Acuticoccus sp. I52.16.1: one gene and its partner. The protein of the gene in region 1 interacts with the protein of each later gene in a pairwise test. Links are inferred from orthologs where the notes say so. Each region holds a gene or a part of one and is shown on either strand. Other genes may lie near its edges. The genes, in order: ccmC and ccmE.

Region 1 (3,058 bases):
CGCGGCGGACCGCGACGACGCAGCGGTGGAGGCCGCGCTCGATCGGGTCGGCCTGCTGGGGCTGATCGAGACGCCGGCGCAACTCTTCAGCCAGGGGCAGCGGCGGCGCCTGGCGTTGGCGCGGCTGATGGCGGTGCCGCGGCCGCTCTGGCTGCTCGACGAGCCGACCGCGGGGCTCGACGCCGCGTCGCGCGCCGCCTTCGCCGCGATGATGGGCGAGCACCTCGCCGGCGGCGGCATGATCCTCGCCGCCACCCACGAGCCGCTCGGGATCGACACCGCGACGCTCGACCTCTCCGCCGCCGCGGCGCGGGCACGGGCGCAGGAGGCCGCGTGATGCTCGCCGCGATCTACCTGCGCGACGTGCGGCTGGCGTGGTCGGCGGGGGGCGGCGGCGGCGTGGGGGTCATCTTCTTCCTCGCGGTGACGGCGGTGGCGCCGTTCGCGTTGGGGCCGGACCTGCCGCTGCTGGCCCGCATCGGTCCGGCACTCTTGTGGATCGCGATGCTGCTGGCCCTCCTCCTGGGCCTGGAGCGGCTCTTCCAGGCCGATCATGAGGACGGCACGCTCGACCAGCTGCGCCTCGCCGACACGCCGCTGGTGACGGTGGTGCTCGCCAAGGCCGCCGCGCACTGGACCGCCGCGGCGCTGCCTCTGATCGCCGCGACGCCGCTGGCGGGCATCCTCCTCAACCTCTCGCCGCGGCTCCTGCTGGTGACGCTGGCGAGCCTCGTCGTCGGCACGCCGGCGCTGGCGTTGATCGGGGCCGTGGGCGCGGCGCTGGCGGTGACCTTGCGCCGCGCCGGGGTGCTGATCGCGGTGCTGGTGCTGCCGCTGTCGATCCCCGTCGTCATCTTCGGCGTCGGCGCGGTGGAGGCGGCGAGCGCGGGGCGGGCGATCGGCCCCCCGTTCGCCCTGCTCGGCGCCACCACGCTCGTCTTCGCCGTCGTCGGCCCGCTCGCGGCCGCCGCGGCGCTGCGCGAGGCGGACTGACGCCCGGCACGGCGGACGCGGCCGTGTGGCGCGGCCTATGCTGTTGGTCGCACTTTGAAAGCCGAGTTGGAGCAATTACGATCGGCGCCACAGGAGTGGACATGTCCGTCACCAGCGACACGGCCGGCAAGCGGCCATCGATCATCAACCCCGGCCGCTTCGCCGGGATCGCCGACCGTGCGGTGCCGATCCTCGCGGCGCTGACGGCCGTCACGCTGTGCTTCGGCCTCTACCTGGCGCTATGGGCCTCGCCCGAGGACTACCAGCAGGGGTCCACCGTGCGGATCATGTATATCCATGCCCCTTCCGCCTACATCGCGCTGATGGCCTACGTGGTGATGACCTCGGCCGCCCTCGGCACGCTCGTCTGGCGCCACCCGCTGGCCGACGTCGCCGCCCGCGCCGCGGCACCGATCGGCGCCGCCTTCACCCTCGCGACGCTCGCCTCCGGCGCGATCTGGGGCAAGCCGATGTGGGGCGCCTGGTGGGTGTGGGACGCGCGGCTGACGTCGATGCTGATCCTCTTCTTCATGTATCTCGGCCTCATCGCGCTCTCCCGCGCGATCGAGGAGCCGGCCCGCGCGGCGCGCATCACCGCCATCGCCACGCTGATCGGCTTCATCAACATCCCGATCATCAAGTTCTCGGTGGACTGGTGGAATACGCTGCACCAGGGCGCCAGCGTCATGCGGCTCGACGGACCGTCGATGCCCGCCTCGATGTTGACGCCGCTCCTGGTGATGGCGCTCGCCTTCACCCTCCTCTTCATGACGCTGCACCTCGCCGAGATGCGCACCGAGCTGCTCCGCCGTCGCGCCCGCACGCTGCGGCTGCGCGCGGCCCGCAACGCCGGCTGACGGGAGAACGCGATGGGTGACTATGCAGCCTACGTGATATCGGCCTACGCGATCGTCTTCGGCGCCGTCGCCGGGCTGGTCGGCTGGGCGGTGGTGGGGCGGATCGCCGCGCGCCGCGACCTGGCGCGCGCCGAGCGGTCGGCCGAGAGGATCGGCCGTGCGCGCTAACCGCCTCCTCCTCGCCGTGCCGCTGGTGCTGTTCGCGGCGCTGGCGGGCGTGTTCGCGGTGCGCGTCGGCGACGGGCAGGATCGCGCCGTCATCCCTTCCGCGCTCATCGGCCGCGGTGCGCCGGCGACCGTGTTCGCCGCGCTGGAGCCCGCCCTCCCCGGCGTCGACCCCGCGGCGTTCGCCGGCAAGGTGACGCTCGTCAACATCTTCGCCTCGTGGTGCGGGCCGTGCCGGATCGAGCATCCGCTCCTGGTCGAGCTCGCCCGGACACCGGGGCTGACCGTCGTCGGCATCGACTACAAGGACAAGCCCGAGGACGCGGTGCGCTTCCTCTCCGAGCTGGGCAATCCCTACGCCGCCGTCGGCGTGGATCCGGACGGACGCGGCGCCATCGAATGGGGCCTGACGGGGGTGCCTGAGAGCTTCCTCGTCGGGCCGGAGGGGCGGGTGCGGGCCAAGCACGTCGGCCCGCTGAGCGAGGAGGCGCTGGCCGGCTCGTTCGGCACCATGATGACGCGCCTGCTGGCCGAACGCGGCGAGGCCGCCGGCTCGTGACGCCCACGTTCACGCGCCGGGTGCCGGACGGCGACACGCTCGCACGCGACATCTGCGACCAATGCGGCTTCATCGCCTACGACAATCCGAAGATCGTCGCCGGGGCGGTGGTGCGATACGGCTCGCGCATCCTCCTGTGCAAGCGCAACATCGAGCCGGGGCGCGGGCGCTGGACGTTGCCTGCAGGCTACCTCGAGAATGGCGAGGCTCCCCCCGAGGGGGCCATGCGCGAGGCCTTCGAGGAGGCGAGCGCGTCCATCGTCATCGACTCGCTGCTGGCGGTCTACACGATCCGCAGATTGTCGCAGGTGCAGCTCATCTACCGCGCCCACCTCGAAGCGCCGGTGTTCGCTCCGGGCCCGGAGAGCCTCGCCGTCGCGCTCTTCGAACCGCACGAAATTCCCTATCAGGACCTCGCCTTCACCACCGTACGCTGGGCCCTCGCCCACGCCGACACGCCGGGCGGCCCCTTCGCCAATCCCGA
Region 2 (3,032 bases), 1.0 Mb from region 1 along the record:
GACGACGAACGAGAGCGACTTCGCCCAGCTCGTCGCTCGCGCCGAGGCGCGGCTCGCCGCACGGCCGGACGAAGGCGCGGGGTGGGAGGCGCTGGCGCCGATGTACCTGCGCATGCGCCGCTTCGCCGATGCCGCCGATGCCTACGCCCGCGCCGCCGAGCTGCTCGGCCCGTCGCCGGCCCGCCTCACCGGGCGCGGCCAGGCGCTGATGTTCGCCGCCGGCGGCACCGTGACGGACGCCGCGCTGGAGCTGTTCCGGCAGGCCTCGGCCGCCGAGCCGGAGGCGGTGGCGCCGCGTGTCTTCCTCGCGGTGGCCGCTCGCCAGCGCGGGGACCTGAGCGATGCGGCGGCGCGCTGGCGCACCCTGCTGGAAGCCAGCGACGGCAGTGAGAGCTGGCTCCCGATCGCCCGCTCCGAGGTCGCCGCCCTCAAGCAGGCCGACGCCGCCGCCCGCACCCCGCAGGCGGCCGCGCGGGGGCCATCCGCCGCCGCTCCCACCGCCGCCGCCCCCGCCGTCGCCGCGCCCCCCGCCGCCGCCGCGATCGCTGCGCTGCCGGCCGGCGAGCGCGCGGCGCAGATCGAGGGCATGGTGGCGAGCCTCGCCGCACGCCTGGAGACGGACGGCGGCACGGCCGAGGAATGGGCGCGGCTGGTCCGGTCCTACCGCGTCATGGGCCGCGAGGCGGACGCCGAGACGGCCGTCGCCGCCGCGCTCGCCGCGCTCGACGGCCCCGAGCGCGAGGCGTTCGCCGCCACGGTCGACGGCGCCGTCGATCCCGTTTCGGGTCCCCGGTGAGGCCATGATGAGCACAGTCCACGCCATATCGAGTCGCGCCGCCGCGCCCGCATCGCGCGCAGCATGCGCCGCATCCTGCGGCCACGGTTGCGGCCATCTCCACCCACCGCGGTGCGGTGCGAAGGCACCGACCGGGTGCCGTCCCACGGGTCCTTTCGGCGGTCGCCGCCGCGGATCCGCCACCCTCGGAGTGACGGCATGACGCGGCGCGGCCGCAAGGCGCGGCGCCTCGCGCTGGTGGCGGTCGCGGGGCTCGCCATCGCCGGCGCCGCCGCGCTCGTCCTCTACGGGCTGGGCGACCGCATCACCTACGCCGCCACGCCGACCGAGCTGAAGGAGGCTGTCCACCCCGCCGGCGCGCGCATCCGCCTCGGCGGCCTGGTCGAGGACGGCTCGCTGGTGCGCGGCACCGACGGGGAGGTGACCTTCGCGGTGACCGACACCGTCAATCATGTCTCGGTCACCTATACCGGTCTCCTTCCGGACCTTTTCCGCGAGGGGCAGGGGGTCGTCACCGAAGGGATGATGAACCCGTCCGGCATCCTCGAGGCGGACACCGTGCTCGCCCGACACGACGAGAACTACATGCCCAAGGAAGTCGTCGATTCGCTGAAGGCGCAAGGGCGCTGGAAGGAGGGCGAGGCGGCGCGTACCGGCATGGAGGGCCGCGCCCGGACCGCCACGATCGACCCGGACCAGGCCATCCCGAAGGAGTGACGCCGCGATGCTGAACGAGGTCGGCCATTTCGCGCTCGTCCTGGCGCTGACCATCGCGCTGGTGCAGTCCATCCTGCCGATCGTCGGTGCGCGCACCGGCGACGCGCGGCTGATGGCGACGGCGGCGCCCTGTGCGGGGGCGGTCTTCGCCCTCATCGGCTTCGCGTTCGTCGCGCTGGCGGCGGCCTACATACGGTCCGACTTCTCGCTCGCCAACGTGTTCGAGAACTCGCATTCGGCCAAGCCGTTGATCTACAAGATCTCCGGCGTTTGGGGGAACCACGAAGGGTCGATGCTCCTGTGGGTGCTGGTATTGGCGCTGTTCGGCCTGCTGGCGGCGACCCTGGGGCGAAACATGCCGCTCTCGCTGCGGGCGACGGTGGTCGCGGTGCAGGGCTGGGTGTCGACCGCTTTCCTCGCCTTCATCCTCGCCACCTCCAATCCGTTCGAGCGCCTCTTCCCCGCGCCGCTGGAGGGGCAGGACCTCAACCCGCTGCTGCAGGACATCGGCCTCGCGATCCATCCGCCGCTCCTCTACGTAGGCTATGTCGGCTTCTCGATCGTCTTCGCCTTCGCCGTCGCGGCGCTGATCGAGGGGCGGATCGACGCGGCGTGGGCGCGCTGGGTGCGGCCCTGGGTGCTGATCTCATGGATCTTCCTCACTCTCGGCATCGCGATGGGCTCCTACTGGGCCTACTACGAGCTCGGCTGGGGGGGCTGGTGGTTCTGGGACCCGGTGGAGAACGCGTCGTTCATGCCCTGGCTGGCGGGCACCGCGCTGCTGCACTCGGCTGCCGTGATGGAGAAGCGCGACGCGCTCAAGGTGTGGACGGTGCTGCTGGCCATCATCACCTTCTCGTTGTCGCTGCTGGGGACCTTCCTGGTCCGCTCCGGCGTGCTGACTTCGGTTCATGCGTTCGCCTCGGATCCGACGCGCGGGCTCTTCATCCTGATGATCCTCGCCGCGTTCATCGGCGGCGCCTTCCTGCTCTTCGCGCTGCGGGCGGGGGCGCTGAAGGCGGGCGGAGCGTTCGCGCCCATGAGCCGCGAGGGCGCGCTCGTCTTCAACAACGTCTTCCTGACGACGGCGTGTGCCACGGTCCTCGTCGGCACCCTCTACCCGCTGGTGCTGGAGACGCTGACGGGAGGGAAGATCTCCGTCGGCCCGCCGTACTTCAATCTCACCTTCATCCCGCTGATGGTGCCGCTCTTCGCGGTGCTCCCCTTCGGCCCGCTGCTGGCGTGGAAGCGGGGCGATGCCGCCGCGGCGGCGCAGCGGCTGATCCCCGCGGCGGCCGTCGCGGTGGTCGGCGCGGCCGTGTCGGCCTGGCTGGCGGGGGAGGAGACGGCGCTGACGGCGGCCTTCGGGGTGGCGCTGGGGCTCTACCTCGTCGTCGGCAGCGTGGCGGAGCTGTGGTTGCGCACCGGGCGGCAATCCATCGCCGCACGGCTGGGGCGGCTGACGCGGCTGCCGCGCTCGACCTGGGGGACCGCGCTGGGGCACCTCGGCGTCGGTGTC

What was found.
Region 2: the proteins of ccmC (region 1) and ccmE interact in binary tests that used the Escherichia coli proteins (3 or more experiments, as listed by UniProt). The link is inferred for Acuticoccus sp. I52.16.1 from one-to-one orthologs.

What each region holds. Positions count from the first base shown.
Region 1 is NZ_CP094828.1:3,632,794-3,635,851, reverse strand. What follows is about bases 227-2,972. They hold ccmC (heme ABC transporter permease CcmC), read left to right. Parts: upstream 227-1,094; coding sequence 1,095-1,850; downstream 1,851-2,972. Other genes in these bases: MRB58_RS16375 (NUDIX domain-containing protein), read left to right, coding at 2,571-2,972; MRB58_RS16380 (DsbE family thiol:disulfide interchange protein), read left to right, coding at 2,008-2,574; ccmD (heme exporter protein CcmD), read left to right, coding at 1,863-2,018; ccmB (heme exporter protein CcmB), read left to right, coding at 337-993; ccmA (heme ABC exporter ATP-binding protein CcmA), read left to right, coding at 227-337. In the rest of the region: more of ccmA, read left to right, coding at 1-226; more of MRB58_RS16375, read left to right, coding at 2,973-3,058. UniProt on the Escherichia coli protein: Required for the export of heme to the periplasm for the biogenesis of c-type cytochromes.
Region 2 is NZ_CP094828.1:4,634,480-4,637,511, forward strand. What follows is about bases 34-2,753. They hold ccmE (cytochrome c maturation protein CcmE), read left to right. Parts: upstream 34-994; coding sequence 995-1,513; downstream 1,514-2,753. Other genes in these bases: ccmI (c-type cytochrome biogenesis protein CcmI), read left to right, coding at 34-796; MRB58_RS20885 (heme lyase CcmF/NrfE family subunit), read left to right, coding at 1,521-2,753. Also shown: more of ccmI, read left to right, coding at 1-33; more of MRB58_RS20885, read left to right, coding at 2,754-3,032. UniProt on the Escherichia coli protein: Heme chaperone required for the biogenesis of c-type cytochromes. Transiently binds heme delivered by CcmC and transfers the heme to apo-cytochromes in a process facilitated by CcmF and CcmH.